Actinoplanes teichomyceticus ATCC 31121: one gene and its partner. The protein of the gene in region 2 interacts with the protein of the main gene of each other region in a pairwise test. Links are inferred from orthologs where the notes say so. Each region holds a gene or a part of one and is shown on either strand. Other genes may lie near its edges.

What was found.
Region 1: the proteins of rlmN (region 2) and ftsZ interact in binary tests that used the Escherichia coli proteins (3 or more experiments, as listed by UniProt). The link is inferred for Actinoplanes teichomyceticus ATCC 31121 from one-to-one orthologs.

Annotation. Positions count from the first base shown.
Region 1 is NZ_CP023865.1:1,789,750-1,798,738, forward strand. Bases 210-3,065 are described here. They hold ftsZ (cell division protein FtsZ), read left to right. Parts: upstream 210-991; coding sequence 992-2,140; downstream 2,141-3,065. Other genes in these bases: ACTEI_RS08175 (cell division protein FtsQ/DivIB), read left to right, coding at 210-693; ACTEI_RS08185 (YggS family pyridoxal phosphate-dependent enzyme), read left to right, coding at 2,169-2,879. In the rest of the region: more of ACTEI_RS08175, read left to right, coding at 1-209; ACTEI_RS08190 (cell division protein SepF), read left to right, coding at 3,072-3,815; ACTEI_RS08195 (YggT family protein), read left to right, coding at 3,839-4,132; ACTEI_RS08200 (DivIVA domain-containing protein), read left to right, coding at 4,188-5,000; ACTEI_RS08205 (hypothetical protein), read left to right, coding at 5,034-6,137; ACTEI_RS08210 (DUF167 domain-containing protein), read left to right, coding at 6,353-6,658; ACTEI_RS08215 (TraR/DksA family transcriptional regulator), read left to right, coding at 7,737-8,159; lspA (signal peptidase II), read left to right, coding at 8,132-8,743; ACTEI_RS08225 (RluA family pseudouridine synthase), read left to right, coding at 8,740-8,989. UniProt on the Escherichia coli protein: Essential cell division protein that forms a contractile ring structure (Z ring) at the future cell division site. The regulation of the ring assembly controls the timing and the location of cell division.
Region 2 is NZ_CP023865.1:7,102,279-7,111,307, reverse strand. What follows is about bases 2,133-5,028. They hold rlmN (dual-specificity RNA methyltransferase RlmN), read left to right. Parts: upstream 2,133-2,939; coding sequence 2,940-4,118; downstream 4,119-5,028. Other genes in these bases: ACTEI_RS31100 (DivIVA domain-containing protein), read left to right, coding at 4,156-5,028; ACTEI_RS31110 (phosphatidate cytidylyltransferase), read left to right, coding at 2,133-2,896. Outside these bases: tsf (translation elongation factor Ts), read left to right, coding at 1-307; pyrH (UMP kinase), read left to right, coding at 464-1,171; frr (ribosome recycling factor), read left to right, coding at 1,245-1,802; more of ACTEI_RS31110, read left to right, coding at 1,802-2,132; more of ACTEI_RS31100, read left to right, coding at 5,029-5,508; ACTEI_RS31095 (DUF2631 domain-containing protein), read right to left, coding at 5,568-5,804; ACTEI_RS31090 (Rieske 2Fe-2S domain-containing protein), read left to right, coding at 5,929-7,494; ACTEI_RS31085 (phytoene desaturase family protein), read right to left, coding at 7,667-9,029.

The DNA of each region.
Region 1 (8,989 bases), 5.3 Mb from region 2 along the record:
TTCATGGCCCGGGCCCGGCAGCGCCGGCTGCGTGCCGCGCTGCCCTGGCTGGTCGGGGCCGGCGTGCTGCTGGTCGCCGGTGGTCTGCTCTGGCTGGTCTACGGCACCTCGGTGCTCGGCGTGCGCACGGTCGAGGTGGCCGGCGCGCAGACGCTCGGCGCGGAACAGGTGCGCGCCGCGGCGGCGGTGCCGGCCGGTCGCCCGCTCGCCCGGGTGGACCTGGACGACGTGGCGGCCCGGGTGCGCGGGCTGGCCCCGGTGGACCGGGTGGTGGCGAGCCGCGAGTGGCCGTCCACCCTCCGGATCGAGGTGGTCGAGCGGGTCGCGGTGGCCGCGGTGCCGGTCCGCGGCCAGTTCGAGCTGATCGACGACGACGGCGTGCCCTTCCGGGTGGTCGCCGCGCCGCCGGCCGGCCTCCCGCTGGCCCGGCTGGCGACGCCCGGCCCGGCCGACGCGAACACCCACTCGGCGCTGACCGTGCTCGCCGCGCTGAGTGACGACCTGCGGGAGCAGCTCGTGGCGATCTCGGTCACCTCGCCGGTGGCGATCCGCCTGGAGCTGCGCAAGGACCGGGTGGTCATCTGGGGTGACGACACCGACAGCGAGCAGAAGAGCAAGGTGGCCACGGCGCTGTTGCGGCGCAAGGGCGACGAGATCGACGTCAGTGCCCCGACGGTCGTGACGATCCGATAATTAAATACCTAAACAGACAAAAACGTACGAACGGAATATAACCGTCGAGGTTACGGGTGAGTCGCATACTCACCTCGTAAGCGGACGCGACACGCCGCCCGGGTTCTTTGGTCGCGGCGCGATGTCCGCATACGTTGCGTCGAGAGGTTTGAGTGGTTGACATAACTCTAAACCTCTAGTAGAGGGTGAGGGTTTCCTCGCCCTCCCTTGTACGGCAGCGGATGTCGAAGTGCGGTTCCTCCCCGGAGCCGCAGGGGCCCTCGGCATCCGCCAACCCCGGAAGGGAAGGCTGAGCCCGATGACACCTCCGCACAACTACCTTGCGGTCATCAAGGTCGTCGGCATCGGCGGCGGCGGCGTGAACGCCGTGAACCGCATGATCGAGGTTGGGCTCAAAGGCGTCGAGTTCATCGCGATCAACACCGATGCCCAGGCTTTGCTGATGAGCGACGCCGACGTCAAGCTGGACGTCGGCCGGGAACTGACCCGCGGTCTCGGCGCCGGCGCGCAGCCCGACGTCGGCAAGAACGCCGCCGAGGACCACCGCGACGAGATCGAGGAGGTCCTCAAGGGGGCCGACATGGTCTTCGTGACCTGTGGCGAGGGCGGCGGCACCGGCACCGGCGGCGCGCCCGTGGTGGCGAACATCGCCCGCAAGCTGGGCGCGCTCACCATCGGCGTGGTGACCCGGCCGTTCTCGTTCGAGGGCAAGCGGCGGCAGGTCCAGGCCGAGGCCGGCATCGACGAGCTGCGCAACCAGTGCGACACGCTGATCGTGATCCCGAACGACCGGCTCCTGGCGCTCGGCGACCGCGGCATCAGCATGATGGACGCGTTCCGGCAGGCCGACCAGGTGCTGCTCTCCGGTGTTCAGGGCATCACCGACCTGATCACCACCCCGGGTCTGATCAACCTGGACTTCGCCGACGTCAAGAGCGTGATGAGCAACGCGGGCAGCGCGCTCATGGGCATCGGTAGCGCGCGGGGCGACAACCGCGCGGTCGAGGCCGCCGAGCGGGCCATCTCCAGCCCCCTGCTGGAGCAGAGCATGGACGGCGCGCGCGGCGTGCTGCTCTCCATCGCCGGTGGCTCCGACCTCGGCCTGTTCGAGATCAACGACGCGGCGCAGCTGGTCACCGACGCGGCGCACCCGGACGCGAACATCATCTTCGGTGCGGTGATCGACGACGCGCTCGGCGACGAGGTGCGGGTGACCGTGATCGCGGCCGGATTCGACGGGGGCTCGCCCTCGTACAAGCCGGCCGAGCCGGTGCGCAAGCAGGTGCCGCCGCCGGCCCAGACGCCGAGCCCGGCCGCCCCGGCCTCGCCGATCACGTCGACGTCGCTGACCACGCACCAGCAGCCGCCGACGCAGGCCACGCCGACGCCGCGCAAGGTGCTCTTCGACGACGTGGACGTGCCGGACTTCCTGAAGAACGGTTCGTGACCGCGTCCGGTGGCCGAGGGTTGAAAAGTTGAGTGACGACAGGCGGCGGGCCGAGCTCGCCGCCAACCTCCAGCTGGTGCGGGAGCGGATCGAGCGCGCCTGCGTGGCGGCCGGGCGGTCCCCGGGGTCGGTGACCCTGACCGCGGTGACCAAGACGTACCCGGCGAGTGACGTGCTGTTGCTCGCCGGGCTCGGCGTCACCGACGTCGGGGAGAACAAGGATCAGGAGGCGGCCGGGAAGGCCGCGCAGGCCCGCGCCGCCGGCGTGCGCCTGCGCTGGCACTTCGTCGGCCAGTTGCAGCGCAACAAGGCCAGATCGGTTGCCTCGTACGCGGATGTGGTCGAGTCCGTCGACTCGCTGCGCCTGGCCGCCGCGCTGGACCGGGCCGCCCTCGCGGTCCGCGACCGGCCGCTCGACGTGCTCGTCCAGGTGAGTCTGGACGGCGACCCGGCACGCGGCGGGGCGGCCGGTGACGATCTCTGGCGGGTATCCGACGCGGTGGCCTCTTCGGACGGTCTGCGTCTGGGCGGCGTGATGGCGGTCGCCCCCCGTGGCTGGGAGCCCGGCCGCGCCTTCGAACGACTTGCCGAACTGGCTGGCCGGATAGTTGCGACACATCCCGGTGCAACCACCGTCTCCGCGGGTATGAGTGGCGACCTGGAGGAGGCGATCCGGCATGGGGCGACACACGTACGGATCGGTACATCTTTACTCGGGATGCGAAACTCGCTGCGGTAGCCTTGCGGCGGGCAGCAAACTACACAGGTGTTGTTTTGCGCGACGTGCCACCGCCCGGCGGCCGTTGCGTCCGACGACGCAGCGTCGCAGCGGGTCACGGGTCCTGATCGGACTCCGGTGTCCGGCTCGCCAGGGGGGAAGCGGCACGCCAGAGGGGGCGCGGGCCGCAACAGCGGACGGAGGTGGGGGCACATGAGTACTTTCCGGAAGGCGGCCGTCTGGCTGGGGCTCGCCGAGGAGGACGACGACCGCGACTACGAGGACCGGGGATACCGCGAGAGCTCCTACCGCTCCGCCCGGGACCGTGATCGCGACCGGGACCGCTACTCCGCCGCCGACCGGTACTCCGACGGCTTCGACGACGACGACGTCGAGGAGGAGCGCGCGGTGCCGCGCACGCGCTCCGACCGGGACCGCTCCGACCGGGTCGAGCGCGCCGGCCGGCTCAGCGAGCGCGTCTCCTCGGTGCGTGCCGAACTGGACCGGGACGACGACGACCGGATCGAGCGGGCCAGTGTCCGTTCCATCACCCGTCCCTCGGTGGCGCCCGAGCAGCCCTCGGCGCTGACCTACTCCACCCGGGAGAACCTGGCGCTCGCCCCGCAGCCGCCGGTCCACCAGCCGCAGGTGCACCAGCGCCCGGTCGAGGACGAGCAGCGGTACCAGATCACCACGCTGCACCCGACCACGTACCGGGAGGCCCGGACGATCGGCGAGCATTTCCGCGACGGCGTCCCGGTCATCATCAATCTCACCGAGATGGACGAGTCCGACGCCCGCCGTCTCGTGGACTTCGCCGCCGGGCTGGCTTTCGGCCTGCGGGGTACGATCGAGCGCGTGACCAACCGGGTTTTCCTGCTCTCACCGGCGAATGTCCAGGTCACCGCGGAGGACAAGGCCAAGATCGCTGAGGGCGGCTTCTTCACCCAGAGTTGACCCGAACGAGGGATCCGCCGGACGTGCTGTCGATCGTGTTCCAAATCCTCTATCTGTTGGTGTACCTCTTCTTCCTCGTGCTGCTGAGCAGGTTCGTCATGGGGGCGGTCCTCCAGTACGGACGCCGCTGGCAGCCGAGCCGGGGCGCGTCCGCCGCACTCGAATTGGTGTGGAGCGTCACGGATCCGCCCCTCAAGGCGTTGAGGCGTGTGATCCCACCGCTGCGCATTGGTAACGTGAGTTTGGACCTGGCTTCCATCGTGCTGCTGGTTATCCTGTTCGTGCTCATGGAGTTAGTGCTAGTTCGCCTCATCTAGACCTACAGATAGACAGCAGCCTCAACCGCGGCCGCGACTGACCCGAGGAGTTTCGATGCCGCTGACCCCGGCCGACGTGCATAACGTCGCCTTCAAGAAGCCCCCGATCGGCAAGCGGGGGTATGACGAGGAGGAGGTCGACGCCTTCCTGGACGAGGTCGAGCGCGAGCTCGCCCGTCTGATCGAGGAGAACAACGAGCTGCGCGCCCAGGTGGAGCGCGGCGGTCGGGGTGGCGCGCCAGCCGGCCCGGGTGCCGACCCCCGCCTCGCGGCCGAGCTCAACGACCTGAAGGCCCAGCTCGACCGCGTGCAGCGGGACAAGTCGGCGGCCGAGCAGGCTGCCCGCCAGATGCAGGCCGAGCTGGAGCAGGTGCGCGCCCAGGGCCCCGGCCCCGGCGCCGGCCCGACCGGCGCCGACGGCGAGCAGCAGGCTCTCCGGGTGCTGATGATGGCCCAGCGCACCGCCGACGACCACGTGTCCGACGCCCGGCGCGAGGCCGACAAACTCCTGTCCGACGCCCGCTCCAAGGCGGAGGAGGTCACCCGCGAGGCCCGGGCCAAGGCCGACGCCCTCGAGCGCGACGCGCGTCAGCGGCACCAGGAGGCGATGGGCGGCCTGGACGCCAAGCGGACCGCGCTGCAGAAGCACATCGAGGAGCTCAAGCAGTTCGAGCGGGAGTACCGCACCCGCCTGAAGGCGTACCTGGAGAGCCAGCTGCGCGACCTCGACGGCCGTGGCCAGGGCTTGGAGGCCGAGATGGCCCGGGCCGACGCGAGCCGTGCGGTCGGTGGCACCGGTGGTCTCGCCGCGGCCGGCCTGGCCGGGTCGTACGGCGGCCGGGCCAACGCCATCGAATCGGGTCGCTGACCACAGCCCGGAGCACCTCGACGAGGATGAGCCATGATTCCTGCTAGTTTCCCGCTCATCCTCGTCGCGGTGGTGTGCCTCGCGATCGGTCTGATCCGGGGGTCGAGCAGTCTGCTCATAGCGTCGATCGTGGCCAGCCTGCTGGCCGCGGTCGCTCTCGTCATCGGCGCACGCCAGAACGCCGCTGCTCGCCGCTCCGGCCGCCCGGGCGACACCCCGCCGGGGCCGCGCCGCACCGCCGGGGCGCCCTCCGCCGCCCACGATTCTGCCCCGGCCGGCGCCACGCCCGCAGCCGATTCCGGGCACCCCGGCGACTCGCCGCACGCCACCCGCGCGCCCCACGCCTCCGAGTCTCCCGAGCCCGCTGACCTCTCCGCGGCGACGGGACGAACCGACCCGAACGGCTTTCCCGCCGCCACCGCTGATCCGCTATACGAGAATCGGCCCGCAACGGATCAGAACGCCGGCGATCTTCCCCGGACGCCCGATCCGGCGCCCGCCGCGGGAACACACCTGCCGGACGAATCGGCCGCCGCCGACTACCACGCCGCCTCGTCGGTCATCGGCGCGGCCCGCAGCAGCGAGGGCGACGACCAGTCCTGGCGCCGGCCTGCCGCCAAGCCGCCCGCTCCGTCCCCGGAGCCCGCCGGGACCCGCCCCGCTCCGGCCGGCGCCGCCACGCATCCGCAGCCCGCGACTGAGCCCGACCATGCCGGGGCCGGGTCCGGCGACCATGCCGACGCCCACCCCGAGCCGGTGCCGGGCGGGCCCGGCACGGCAGCGCGCGGCTTCTCGGCCCCGCCGTCGGGCGCCGCGCCGGGCCGGTCCGTGCCGGAGGCGTCCGCCGCCGACTCCCCGGGCCTGGGCGACGAGTTCGCCGAGCCGGACGCCGACGACCCCGACGACGAGCCGCTGCCCCAGTCGGTCCGCCCCACCGACGCCGTCCAGGTGGCCCGGCTCGACACCGAGGTCCTCGTGGTCGACAGCCGGCCGCGCTATCACATGGCCGACTGCCCGCACCTGGTCGGCCGCCTGACCGAGCCGCTGCCCGCCGCCGAAGCCGTCGAGCTGGGCTTCAGCCCTTGCGGGCTGTGCCGGCCGGTCGACCGCCTGCTCGCTGCCGAGGCCCATCACTGACCGGGCGCCCGGGCTGCCCGGGGTGGGTGCCCGGCTCGGAGGCGTCGCCGGGCCGGGTCGCGCCGGGTGGATGCCGGCCCCGGGGCCGGTATCGGATCGTGGCGTGACGCCGACCGGGCCGGGTCGGCACGAGCGTCGGCCGATGCTTCCGTGAGCGTTATTCTCCGCCGGTGCGGGGTGCGCGGGGTGAGCCGGCGGACGGCACAATGTCGGGCATGGCCAAGCGGGAGGTGCCCTCCGGGGTCTCGGTGCCGGTGCGGGTCCGGCCGGGCGCAGGCCGGACCCGGGTCGGTGGGCGGTATGCCGGTCCCCACGGCCCGGCGCTGATCATCGCGGTGGGCGCGCCCGCGGTGGACGGCAAGGCGACCGAGGCGGTCCGCCGGGCTCTCGCTGACGCGCTCGGCGTGCGCGCCGCCGACGTGGCGCTGCGGATCGGCGCCACCAGCCGCGACAAGGTCTTCACCGTCGACGCCCCGGCGGCGGATCTCGAAGCTCGCCTCACCCGGCTCCTCGACGCCTGACCGGCCCTCCACGGGCCTGGCCGGCCGTGCTGTCGCTCGGCCCGACTGACCGGCCGACCGCCGCGCGGTCTCTCGGCGGGCTGGACTGCCCGCGCGGTCTCTCGGCGGGCTGGACTGCCCGCGCGGTCTCTCGGCGGGCTGGACTGCCCGCGCGGTCTCTCGGCGGGCCGGACCGCCCGCGCGGTCCTGTCGGCCGGATCGCCCGCGCGGTCTCTCGGCGGGCCGGACTGCCCGCGCGGTCTCTCGGCGGGCCGGACTGCCCGCGCGGTCCTGTCGGCCGGATCGCCCGCGCTGTCCTGTCTCCTGGCCGGACGCCGGACTGACCGGTCGCCGGCACCGGCCGCGGGTCGTCGCGCCGGCACGGCTCCGGGCGGGTGGGTGAAACGGCCTCAAGGGGAGAGTGACACCGGGTGATGTAGAAGTGACAGCCGGTGTATCGTCGGGTATCCGATCGACGGCTGGAGCGTTCGTACCGGTTTGTCGGCCGAAGGGGACTCGTCGGGTTGTCGGGGCATCCCGCCTTCCGTATCGTTGCCAGCCTCCGGGGTGCGCGGCGCTGTTCCAGCCGCGCCATTTGTGCAGGTGGGGCAAGATCTACGGCGGCGGCCGCGGGAGTGGTCGCCGGGCCGGGCACCCGACACCGACCGAGCGCGTGGCGGCCGGAGTCGATCCGGCGAACGACCGGCGGCACGGCCGGTCCGGTGCGCCGCGCGGGGGCGCGCCAGGCAGGTTCGGGCCCGCACGGACACGACAACCGAAGCGATGCGTAGAGCGGCGAGGCCGCCGCGAAGGCCCAGCCGGCCGCCGGGCAGAGGGCAACCGGCCGCACGGAGCAACGCCAACCGATCGTCCGGGAGGCGGTGCCCGGGCGGCGGGACAAGGCGGCGCCGGTGGGCGGTCCGGGCGGCGGGGCAAGGCGTTGCCGGGGCGGTGCCGCAGGGCGGCCCGGGCAGCGGGGCAGGACGGTCCGGGGCGACCCGGGCGGATACGGGGAAGACAGAGGAACCGGCCGGCCGGTCCGGCGTACCGGTTCCGAGGACCGCTGATCGCCGCGCCGGGCGCGGCCGAGGGAGCGACGATGGCCAAGGCAACCGACATCCGGACCGCTGCGAGCGGCGCGGCCGCGACCGAGCGGTCCCGAACCGCGGCGGAGACCGAGGAGATCCGGGAGGCTCTGGTGGCGCGGCTCAACGAGCTGCAGGCCGAGTACGATCAGGCGCTCAGTGCGATCACCGAGCTTTCGCGCGAGCGGCTCGCCGACTCGGCCGGGGACGACCAGGCCGACACCGGCACCAAGACGTTCGAGCGGGAGCAGGAGATCACGCTGGCCAACAACCTGCTCGAGCGGATCACACAGGTGGAACGTGCCATCGACCGGCTCGGGTCGGGCAACTACGGTTGGTGCGAGCGGTGCGGCAACCAGATCCCGGTCGAGCGACTGGCCGCCTTCCCGTCCGCGACCCTGTGTGTCTCTTGCAAGCAACTGGAGGAAAGACGCTGAACGCCGAAAAGGCCACCCGGTTCGCTCCGCGCGCGGTGGCGGTGCTGGGCGCCACCGCGCTGGTCGCGCTGGCGGTCGACCAGTGGGTGAAACACCTCTCCACCGAGAATCTGGACCCGGACGAGCCGGTCCGGATCCTCGGTGGCCTGATCTATCTGTCGCTGCTGCGCAACAGCGGGGCGGCGTTCAGCTTCGGCAGCGCGTACACCTGGGTGTTCCCGGTGATCACGCTGGTGGTGGTGGGCTGGATCGCCTGGATGGCGAGCCGGCTGCGCTCGGTGCCCTGGGCGGTGGCGCTCGGGCTGGTGCTCGGCGGCGCGCTGGGCAACCTGACCGACCGGCTGTTCCGGGCGCCCGGCCCGTTCCAGGGGCACGTGGTCGACATGATCAGCGCGTTCGCGCCGTACGGTGAGCGGTTCGCGGTCTTCAACATCGCGGACAGCTGCCTGACCGTCGGCGTCTGCCTCGCGGTGATCCTGGAGTTGACCGGCCGGCAGCGCGACGGCAGCCGGTTGCGCAGCACGAGCACGAGCGGGACGGAAGCCGACACCGGCGCCACGACCGGGACGGAGGAGCGGGCATGAGCGGGACGCGTTCCCTTCCGGTGCCGGACGGGCTCGACGGGATGCGGCTGGACCAGGCCGTCTCCCGGCTGTTCGGGCTGTCCCGGACGGCCGCGGCGACGCTGGTCGAGGCCGGTGACGCGCTGGTCGACGGCATCCCCCGGCCGAAGTCGGACAAGGTGACCGCCGGCGCGTGGCTCGAGGTGACCCTGCCCGCCCCGGTCACCGCGCCGGTGCTGGTGGCCGAGCCGGTGCACGGGATGTCGG
Region 2 (9,029 bases):
CGCGGACGCCCGTGGCGTCGGCATGCAGATCGCCGCGATGCGGCCGAAGTACCTCACCCGGGACGAGGTTCCGGCCGAGGTCGTCGAGTCGGAGCGCCGGATCGCCGAGCAGACCGCTCGCGAGGAGGGCAAGCCCGAGCAGGCCCTGCCGAAGATCATCGAGGGCCGGGTGAACTCCTTCTTCAAGGACTTCGTCCTGCTGGAGCAGGCCTCGGTCGTCGACAACAAGAAGACGGTCAAGCAGGTCATCACCGAGGCCGGTATCGAGGTCACCCGCTTCGTCCGGTACGAGGTCGGCCAGGAGTAAGGCTCCGCAAGCTGTTGGTACGGGAGGTCGGGCACGCGATTGAGCGTCCGGCCTCCCGGTCGCATAAGGTCTCCTGCAGAAAGTGAAGGGAAGGCGGGTCTCATGACGATGGTGACCGAGCAGTCCGCCACGGTTGACGATCAGAACCCGCCGACCATGCGGCCGCGCCGGGTCGTGCTGAAACTGTCCGGCGAGGTCTTCGGTGGTGGCGCGGTCGGTGTCGACCCCGACGTGGTGCAGGCGCTGGCCCGGCAGATCGCGACGGTGAACCGGCGCGGCATCCAGGTGGCCGTGGTGGTCGGCGGCGGCAACTTCTTCCGCGGCGCCGAGCTGCAGAAGCGTGGCATGGACCGCAACCGCGCGGACTACATGGGCATGCTGGGCACGGTGATGAACTGCCTGGCCCTCCAGGACTTCCTGGAGAAGGAGGGCATCGAGACCCGCGTGCAGACGGCCATCACGATGGCCCAGGTCGCCGAGCCGTACATCCCGCTGCGGGCGATCCGGCACCTGGAGAAGGGCCGCGTCGTGATCTTCGGCGCCGGCGCCGGCATGCCGTACTTCTCCACCGACACGGTGACCGCCCAGCGGGCGCTGGAGATCCACGCCGACATGGTGCTGATGAGCAAGAACGGCGTCGACGGGGTCTACACCGCCGACCCGCGCATCGACCCGGACGCGCGCAAGCTGGAGCACATCACGTTCCAGGAGGTCATCCAGCGCGGGCTGCGGGTGGCCGACCAGGCGGCGTTCAGCCTCTGCGAGGAGAACAAGCTGCGGATGCTGGTCTTCGGCGCGGACGGTGACGACACCATCGTGCGCGCGTGCGCCGGCGAGAAGATCGGCACACTGATCACCGCGTGAGCTCACGCCCCGCTCGCGCCCGACGTCCCCACATCCCGCACCACCGAAGACAGCAAGGAGGCGAGGAGAGCCGGTGATCGAGGAAACCCTCTTCGAGGCCGAAGAGAAGATGGACAGCGCGGTCGAACACGCCAAGGAGGAGTTCGCCGCCATCCGGACGGGCCGGGCCACTCCGGCGATGTTCTCGAAGATCCTGGTGGACTACTACGGCGCGCCCACGCCGGTGACCCAGATGGCCTCCGTCGGCATCCCGGAGCCCCGCATGGTCATCGTCAAGCCGTACGACAACACCCAGCTCGGCCCGATCGAACGCGCCATCCGTGACTCGGACCTCGGGGTGAACCCGAACAACGAGGGTACCCAGCTGCGCATCCACCTCCCGCAGATGACCGAGGAACGCCGCCGCGACATGATCAAGGTGGCCCGTTCCAAGGCCGAGGAGGGCCGGGTCGCGATCCGCAACGTGCGCCGCAAGGCCAAGGAGCAGATCGACAAGCTGGTCAAGGACGGCGAGACCGGCGAGGATGATGGCCGTCGCGCCGAGAAGGAGCTCGACGACGTCACCCACCGGTACGTCTCGGTGATCGACGAGCTGGTCAAGCACAAGGAAGCCGAGCTGCTCGAAGTCTGATGTCCTACCTCGATCCGCGTGCCGGGCAGGCCTCCGGCGACGACACGAGCGTGCCGGCGCCGTACGTCCACCACACCCCCGGCACCCCGGAGGATCCGTATGCCGAGCACCGGCGCAGTCAGGCCGTCCCGGCGTACCCCGATCCGTCCCGGCACGCGGACGAGCCGGCGGGTGGCGTCCCGGCGCGGCACGGCCCGATGAGCGCCGCGCAGGATCTGCCGGAGCCGCCCGGCAAGCGGGTCAAGGGCAAGCGCCGGGCCGGCCGTGGCCGGGCCGACCGGAAGAGCCGGGCCGGGCGTAACCTGCCCGCCGCCATCGCGGTCGGGTTGAGCCTGGGCCTGGTCGTGCTCGCGGCGCTGCTGGTCTGGCCGCCGGCGCTGCTGGGCGTGGTGGCGGTGGCCGCCGCCGTGGGGGTCTGGGAGACCGTCCGCGCGATGGCCTCGATCGGCGCCCGGCCGCCGCTGGTCCCGCTGATCGCCGGGACCGTGGTGATGACCGGGTTGGCCTGGTACGAAGGGGTCGACGCGCTGACCCTCGGCCTGGTCGCCACGATCGGCGCCGCCGCGCTGTGGCGTCTCGCCGACGGGGTGCCGGCGCTGCGCCGCGACTTCACCGCGATCACCCTGATCGCGGTCTACGTTCCCTTCCTGCTCAGCTTCGCCGCCATGCTGGTGCGCCCGGAGGAGGACGGCGCCTGGCGGGTGCTCGGCACCGTGGTCGGCGTGGTGCTCTCCGACACCGGCGGGTACGCCGCCGGTGTCTTCCTCGGCAAGCACCCGATGGCCCCGAAGATCAGCCCGAAGAAGTCCTGGGAGGGCTTCGCCGGGTCGGTGACCGCGGCCGCCCTCGGCTGCGCCGCGCTGCTGTTCTTCCTGATGGATGTCCCGGTCCACTACGGCCTGCTCTTCGGCGCGGCGATCTCGGTGGTCGCGGTGCTGGGCGACCTGGCCGAGTCGATGCTCAAGCGCGACCTCGGCATCAAGGACATGAGCAACCTGCTGCCCGGCCATGGTGGGCTGATGGATCGGCTGGACTCCATCCTCTTCGCGGTCCCCACGGCCTACCTGCTCTTCGCGATCATCGCGCCGAACTAGCTATGGGCGACCAACTCGGCGGGCGTGGGAGACTGGATATGCCATGACGATTCTTCCGGTCATCCCGATCAGTCCCGACCAGCCCGACGCGGTGACCACCCGCCGCCGTCCCAGCATGCCCCCGCGCCACCTCGCCGACCTGGATCTCGCCGCGCGCAAGACCGCGGTGACCGGTCTGGGCGAGCCGGCCTTCCGGGCCAAGCAGCTCTCCACCCACTACTTCGGCCGGCTGGTGCGCGACCCCGCGGCGATGACGGATCTGCCGTCCGCCGCGCGCGACAAGCTCACCACCGAGCTGCTGCCCACGCTGCTGACCCCGATCCGCGAGCAGGCCTGCGACGACGGCGCCACCCGCAAGACGCTGTGGCGGCTGCACGACGGCGCCCTGGTCGAGAGCGTCCTGATGGGCTACCCGGACCGGATCACCGCGTGCGTGTCGAGCCAGGCCGGCTGCGGCATGGCCTGTCCGTTCTGCGCGACCGGCCAGCAGGGCCTGACCCGCAACCTGTCGGTGGCCGAGATCGTCGACCAGGTGGTCTATCTCGCCGGGGTGGCCGCCTCGGGCGCGGTCACCGGCTCGCCGCCCCGGCTGTCCCGGGTGGTGTTCATGGGAATGGGCGAGCCGCTGGCCAACTATCCGCGGGTCATCGAGGCGGTGCGGCGGCTGACCGCGCCCGCTCCGGAGGGCCTGGGACTCTCACAACGGCACATCACGGTTTCGACGGTGGGTTTGGTGCCCGCAATGCGCCGGTTGATCGCCGAACAGCTCTCTGTGACTCTTGCGTTGTCACTGCACGCCCCCGATGATGATCTGCGCGATGAGCTTGTGCCCGTCAACCAGCGTTGGAAGGTGGCCGAGGTGCTCGATGCCGCGTTCGACTACGCGGCGCAGACCGGCCGTCGGGTTTCCATCGAATACGCCCTGATCAGGGACGTAAACGATCAGCCCTGGCGTGCCGACCTGCTCGGCCGCCTGCTGCACGGCAAGCTGGCCCATGTGAATCTCATCCCGCTGAACCCGACGCCGGGCAGCAAGTGGGATGCCAGCCCCAAGCCGGTCGAGCGGGAGTTCGTCCGGCGGCTGCGTGAGGCGGGCGTGGCGACCACGGTGCGCGACACCCGCGGCCGGGAGATCGACGGCGCCTGCGGTCAGCTGGCCGCGGGAGAGTTGACGCAGGCGGGCGCAGGGGGCGTCGCAGCCGACGCGGAGGTGGCACAGTGACTGGGCGTGAGTCCCGGCGAGCGGAGTGGGAGACGTTGTGACGAGTCAGGGACAGCGTTTCCGGCGGCGCGCGCTGCGCCGGGGCTACAAGGTCGACGAGGTCGACGCCTTCCTGGACCGGGTCGAGGCGACCCTGGCCGGTGAGCAGGTCGGCCCGCCGGTCGCCGCGCAGGAGGTGCACGACGTCGTCTTCCGGGTGCGCTTCGGGGGTTACGACGAGTGGCAGGTGGACCTGCACCTGGACCGGGTGGAGCGGCAGCTCGCCGAGTTCGAGGAGCGTGGTGGCCGCCCCGCCGACCCGATGCGTGACTCGATGCGCGGTGGCCTGTCGGCCGACCGGTCCGGCGCGATCGACCGTGGCTCCATCGACCGTTCCGGCCCGATCGGGCAGCCCAGCGGCCCGCCGGCGCTCTCCGGCGGTCCGGGTGGCGGTATGCCCCGCAACGCCCATGCCGGCCCCGGTATGGGTGGCCCGGGCGGCCCCGGCATGGGCCCCGGTATGGGTGGCCCCGGCGGTCCCGGCATGGGTGGCCCCGGCGGTCCCGGCATGGGCGGTCCCGGCATGGGTGGCCAGGGTGGTCCGGGCATGGGCGGCCCCCAGTTCGGCAACCCCGGCCCGCAGTTCAACAACCCGGGTCAGCAGTTCAACGGCCCCGCGCCGAGCAACCCCGGCATGGCCCAGACCGAGCGGATCCCGGCCCCGGTGCGGGACGACCGGATGATGCCGCCGGCGATGCCTCCGCAGATGCCGCAGCGCCCGCAGATGCCGCAGCCCGATCCGTACGGCGGCCGGTTCGACGAGCCCACCACGTACGGCGGCCAGCCCCCGCTGCCGCAGCGCAACGCCCCGCAGGGCTACGACCAGGGCGGCTACGACGAGCCCACCTCGTACAGCGGTTTCGAGCCGGGCCGGCACGGCAAGACGGACATGACCGCCGAGATCCGGATGCCCGACCGTGACCCGCGCGGCTACGGCGGCCCGCCGATGCCGCCGGCCCCGATGGGCGGCCCGATGCAGCCCCCGCCGCCGGCCGGGATGCCGGGCTCGCCGATGGCGGGCGCCCCGATGAGCGGCGCCCCCGGTGGATACGGTCAGCCCCAGCAGCCGCAGCTCGGCCCGCCGATGGGCGAGCCCGGCGGCGAGCTCTACCGGGTGGACCAGTTGCGCCGCACGTTCCAGCCGCGGCGGTTCGGCAGCGGGTACGACCCGATGCAGGTGGACCGGCTGTTCGAGGGCATCCTGCAGGCGATGACCGGTCGCGGCCCGATGCCGGTGAACGAGAACGACCTGGACATGCTGCAGTTCGGCCTGGTGCCGAACGGCTACTTCGAGGCCGAGGTCGACGCGGCGCTCCGCGAGGTCAAGGACATCCTGCTGCGCCGCCGGTAGGCATCGAAAAAGGGAGGTCCGGCCGGTGACGGCGGGACCTCCCTTGTCGTGCGGGCCGGTCAGTCGTTCGGCCGCAGACCGGCCTTGCGCAGCACGATGTCCCCGATCACCGCGCCGACCAGCAGGACGGCGAGCACGACGAGCCACACCTTCTCGGTGTTGCCCTGCTGGTTGCCCCAGAAGTAGAGCAGCAGGATGGCCGCGGAGATGATCGCGCCGCGCTGGGCCCGCCGGCGGTTGGTCGGCTTCAGCTGGTCCGGCGCGTAGACGTCCTCATGTTCTTCCAACGCGGACACGTCGGTCCTCCTCGTCGCTTATCGGTGATACGGATTCAGTCTGTCACGGGGTCGCCGGGCGGAACCCGGCAACCCGGCTGTACTTTCGATGCGGTCACACACCCGCCGAGCAGAGGAGCGACAAGTGCGGATCACGGGCACCGGCCATGCGAGCATGCGGATCGACACGGCCGCGGGCAGCATTCTGTGCGATCCGTGGGTGAACCCGGCGTACTTCGCCTCCTGGTTCCCGTTCCCGGACAACTCTCAGCTCGACTGGGAGACCCTGGGCAACGTCGACTACCTGTACGTCTCCCATCTGCACCGGGACCACTTCGACGCGGAGCACCTGAAGCGGTTCGTCAACAAGAAGGCGACCGTCCTGCTGCCGGAGTACCCGACCAGCCAGCTCGAGGACGAGCTGCGCGCCCTGGGCTTCACCAGCTTCCTGCGGACCCGGTCGGACCAGGTGCACGAGCTCGACGGCGGCCTCAAGGTGATGATCCAGGCGCTGATCAGCCCGACCGACGGCCCGATCGGCGACTCGTCGCTCTGGGTGGAGTACGACGGCATCCGCCTGCTGAACCAGAACGACGCCCGCCCGGCCGACCTGACCCGGTTCAACGAGCTGGGCCACGTGCACGCGCACATGCTGCAGTTCTCCGGCGCGATCTGGTACCCGATGGTCTACGAGCTGCCGGACAACGCGAAGACCGCGTTCGGCAAGCAGAAGCGCGAGCGGCAGTTCGACCGCACCTGGCGCTACATCGACGACCTCAAGGCCGACCACGTCTTCCCGATCGCCGGCCCGCCGTGCTTCCTCGACGACTCGCTCTGGCAGTTCAACGACATCCACGGTGACGAGGGCAACATCTTCCCGGACCAGTCGGTGTTCCTCGCCGAGTACGCCAAGGTCGGCGGCACCAACGCGGTCGTGCAGCTGCCGGGCAGCGTGACCGTGCTGTCCGAGGGCGGCACGAAGCAGACCACGACCCACCCGATGCCGGTCGAGGAGTTCTTCGCGAACAAGGCCGCCCACCTGGCGGAGATGCGGGAGCGCAAGGCCCCGATCATCGCCGCCGAGAAGGCGTCCTGGCGGCACCCGGAGATCGACGTGCTGGCCGAGCTGAAGAAGCGGATCGAGCCGCTGCTCGAAGAGTCGATCTACATGGCGAACGGCGTCGGCGGCCCGGTCCGCTTCGACCTGACCGACTCGTTCGGCCCGGACGGCGAGGTCGTCGAGTCGATCGTGGTCGACTTCCCGGGCAAGCAGGTCCGGGCCTACGCCGACGAGAAGGTCCGCTACCGGTTCAAGACCGGCCGCGCGCTGATCGAGCACCTGATCCACATCGACGAGGGTGACTGGGTCAACTCGCTGTTCCTGTCCTGCCGGTTCTCCGCCGCCCGGATCGGGCAGTACAACGAGTTCGTCTACGCGTTCTTCAAGTGCCTCTCCGAGGAGCGCCTGCAGTACGCCGAAGGCTGGTACGACGAGCACGAGAAGGCCGTCGACGCCGAGGACATCCAGTTCGGCGACTGGACCGTGCAGCGCCGCTGCCCGCACCTGAAGGCCGACCTGTCCCGCTTCGGCGTCCTCGACGGCGACGTGCTCACCTGCCAGCTGCACGGCTGGAAGTTCGACCTGCCCAGCGGCCGTTGCCTGACCGGCGTCGGCCACAAGATCCGCGCCAACAAGACCGAGAACGGGTAGACCCTTCCCGGTACGCCCGACGGGCCGGAGTCCGCAGGCTTCGCAGCCACGTCCCGTGGCGATCCCGCGCGGCGCCCGCGGTACTCCGGGTCCGCGGCGCGCCCCGGCGCCCCGGCCGCGCGAGCCCGCGGACGCCGCCCCGGTCGGGCGTACCGGAAAGGGGTGTGTCCGGTCAGCGGACGCCGAGGTCGGCCAGCACCCGGACGGCCGCGTTGTGGCCGGCGGCGCCGATGACGCTGCCGGCCGGGTGGGTGCCGGCCGAACCCGCGTAGAGCCCGTCGAGGCCGGTGAAGTACGGCATCCGCCGGTCGAAGGCGACCGTGTTGTCGACGTGGTGGATGTGGCCGCCGGTGATCCCGAAGTGCTTCTCGATGCCCGGCGGGGTGAGCGGGAAGACGTCGGCCACCAGCTCGGACGTGCCCGGCGCGTAGCGGTCGCAGATCGCCAGCAGACGGTCGACATAGCCGGGGAGTTCCGCGTCCCAGGAGGAGCCGACCGGCTGGTACGGCACCGACTGCACGAACAGCGCGGACGAGTGGTGGCCCGCCGGGTCCCGCAGGGACGGATCGACCGTGGTGTGCAGGTACCACTCGACGGTCGGCTCGGCGGGCAGCCGCCCGGCCCGCACCTGCGCCCACATGCTCCGCAGCGCGCCCATCGGTGACTCGCCCGCGCCGGGCAGCAGGTGGATCGTCGACCCGAACGGCGACGGCGCGCCGGCTGGCAGGCAGCTGAACCGCGGCAGGTCACGCAGCGCGAGATTGACCTTGAGGGTGGTGCCGGTCCGCCGCACCGCGGCCATCCGGTCGGTCAGCTCGGCGGGCAGCGTCCCGGCCGGCACCAGCGACATCAGCCGGTACGGGTCGCAGCTGCCGAGGACCACCCGGGCCTGGACCGACCGGCCGTCGGCCAGCACCACGCCGGTCGCCGCGCCGCCGGCCACGGTCACCGCGGTCACTTCGGCGCGCGTGTACAGCCGGGCGCCGGCCGAGCGTGCCGCGTCGGCGAAGACCCGGGCGACCGTGCCCATCCCGCCCTCGGCGATCAGCCAGGTGCCGTCCGATCCGGGCAGCCGGCACATGTTGTGCACCAGGAAGTTGTGTCCGGTGCCCGGGTCGTCCGGACCGGCGGTCAGCCCGGACAGCCCGTCGGTGACCGCGTACATGCTCATCAGCAGCTCGCTGCGGAACCCGAACCGGGCCAGGTAGTCGGCGACCGAGCCGCGCACCAGGTCGAGGAACGTGCTCTGCAGCTGCGGCCGGATGTACCGGTCGGCGATCTCCTCGACCCCGGCCGGCTCGGCCAGCCACGCCGGGGCCAGATCGGCGCGCAGCGCGCCGATCTCCACCGCCAGCGCCTCGTCGGCGGCCGCGTCGCGCGCCGAGAAGAACTTCTCCAGCTGCTGCCGGACGGCTTCCCGGTCGCGGCCGAACAGCAGGTACGGCGAGCCGGCCGGTCCCGGCGTGGGCAGGAAATAGTGCGGATCCCGGCGCAGCACCGGAAGATCCACCCCCAGCGTGCGCAGCAGCTCCGGC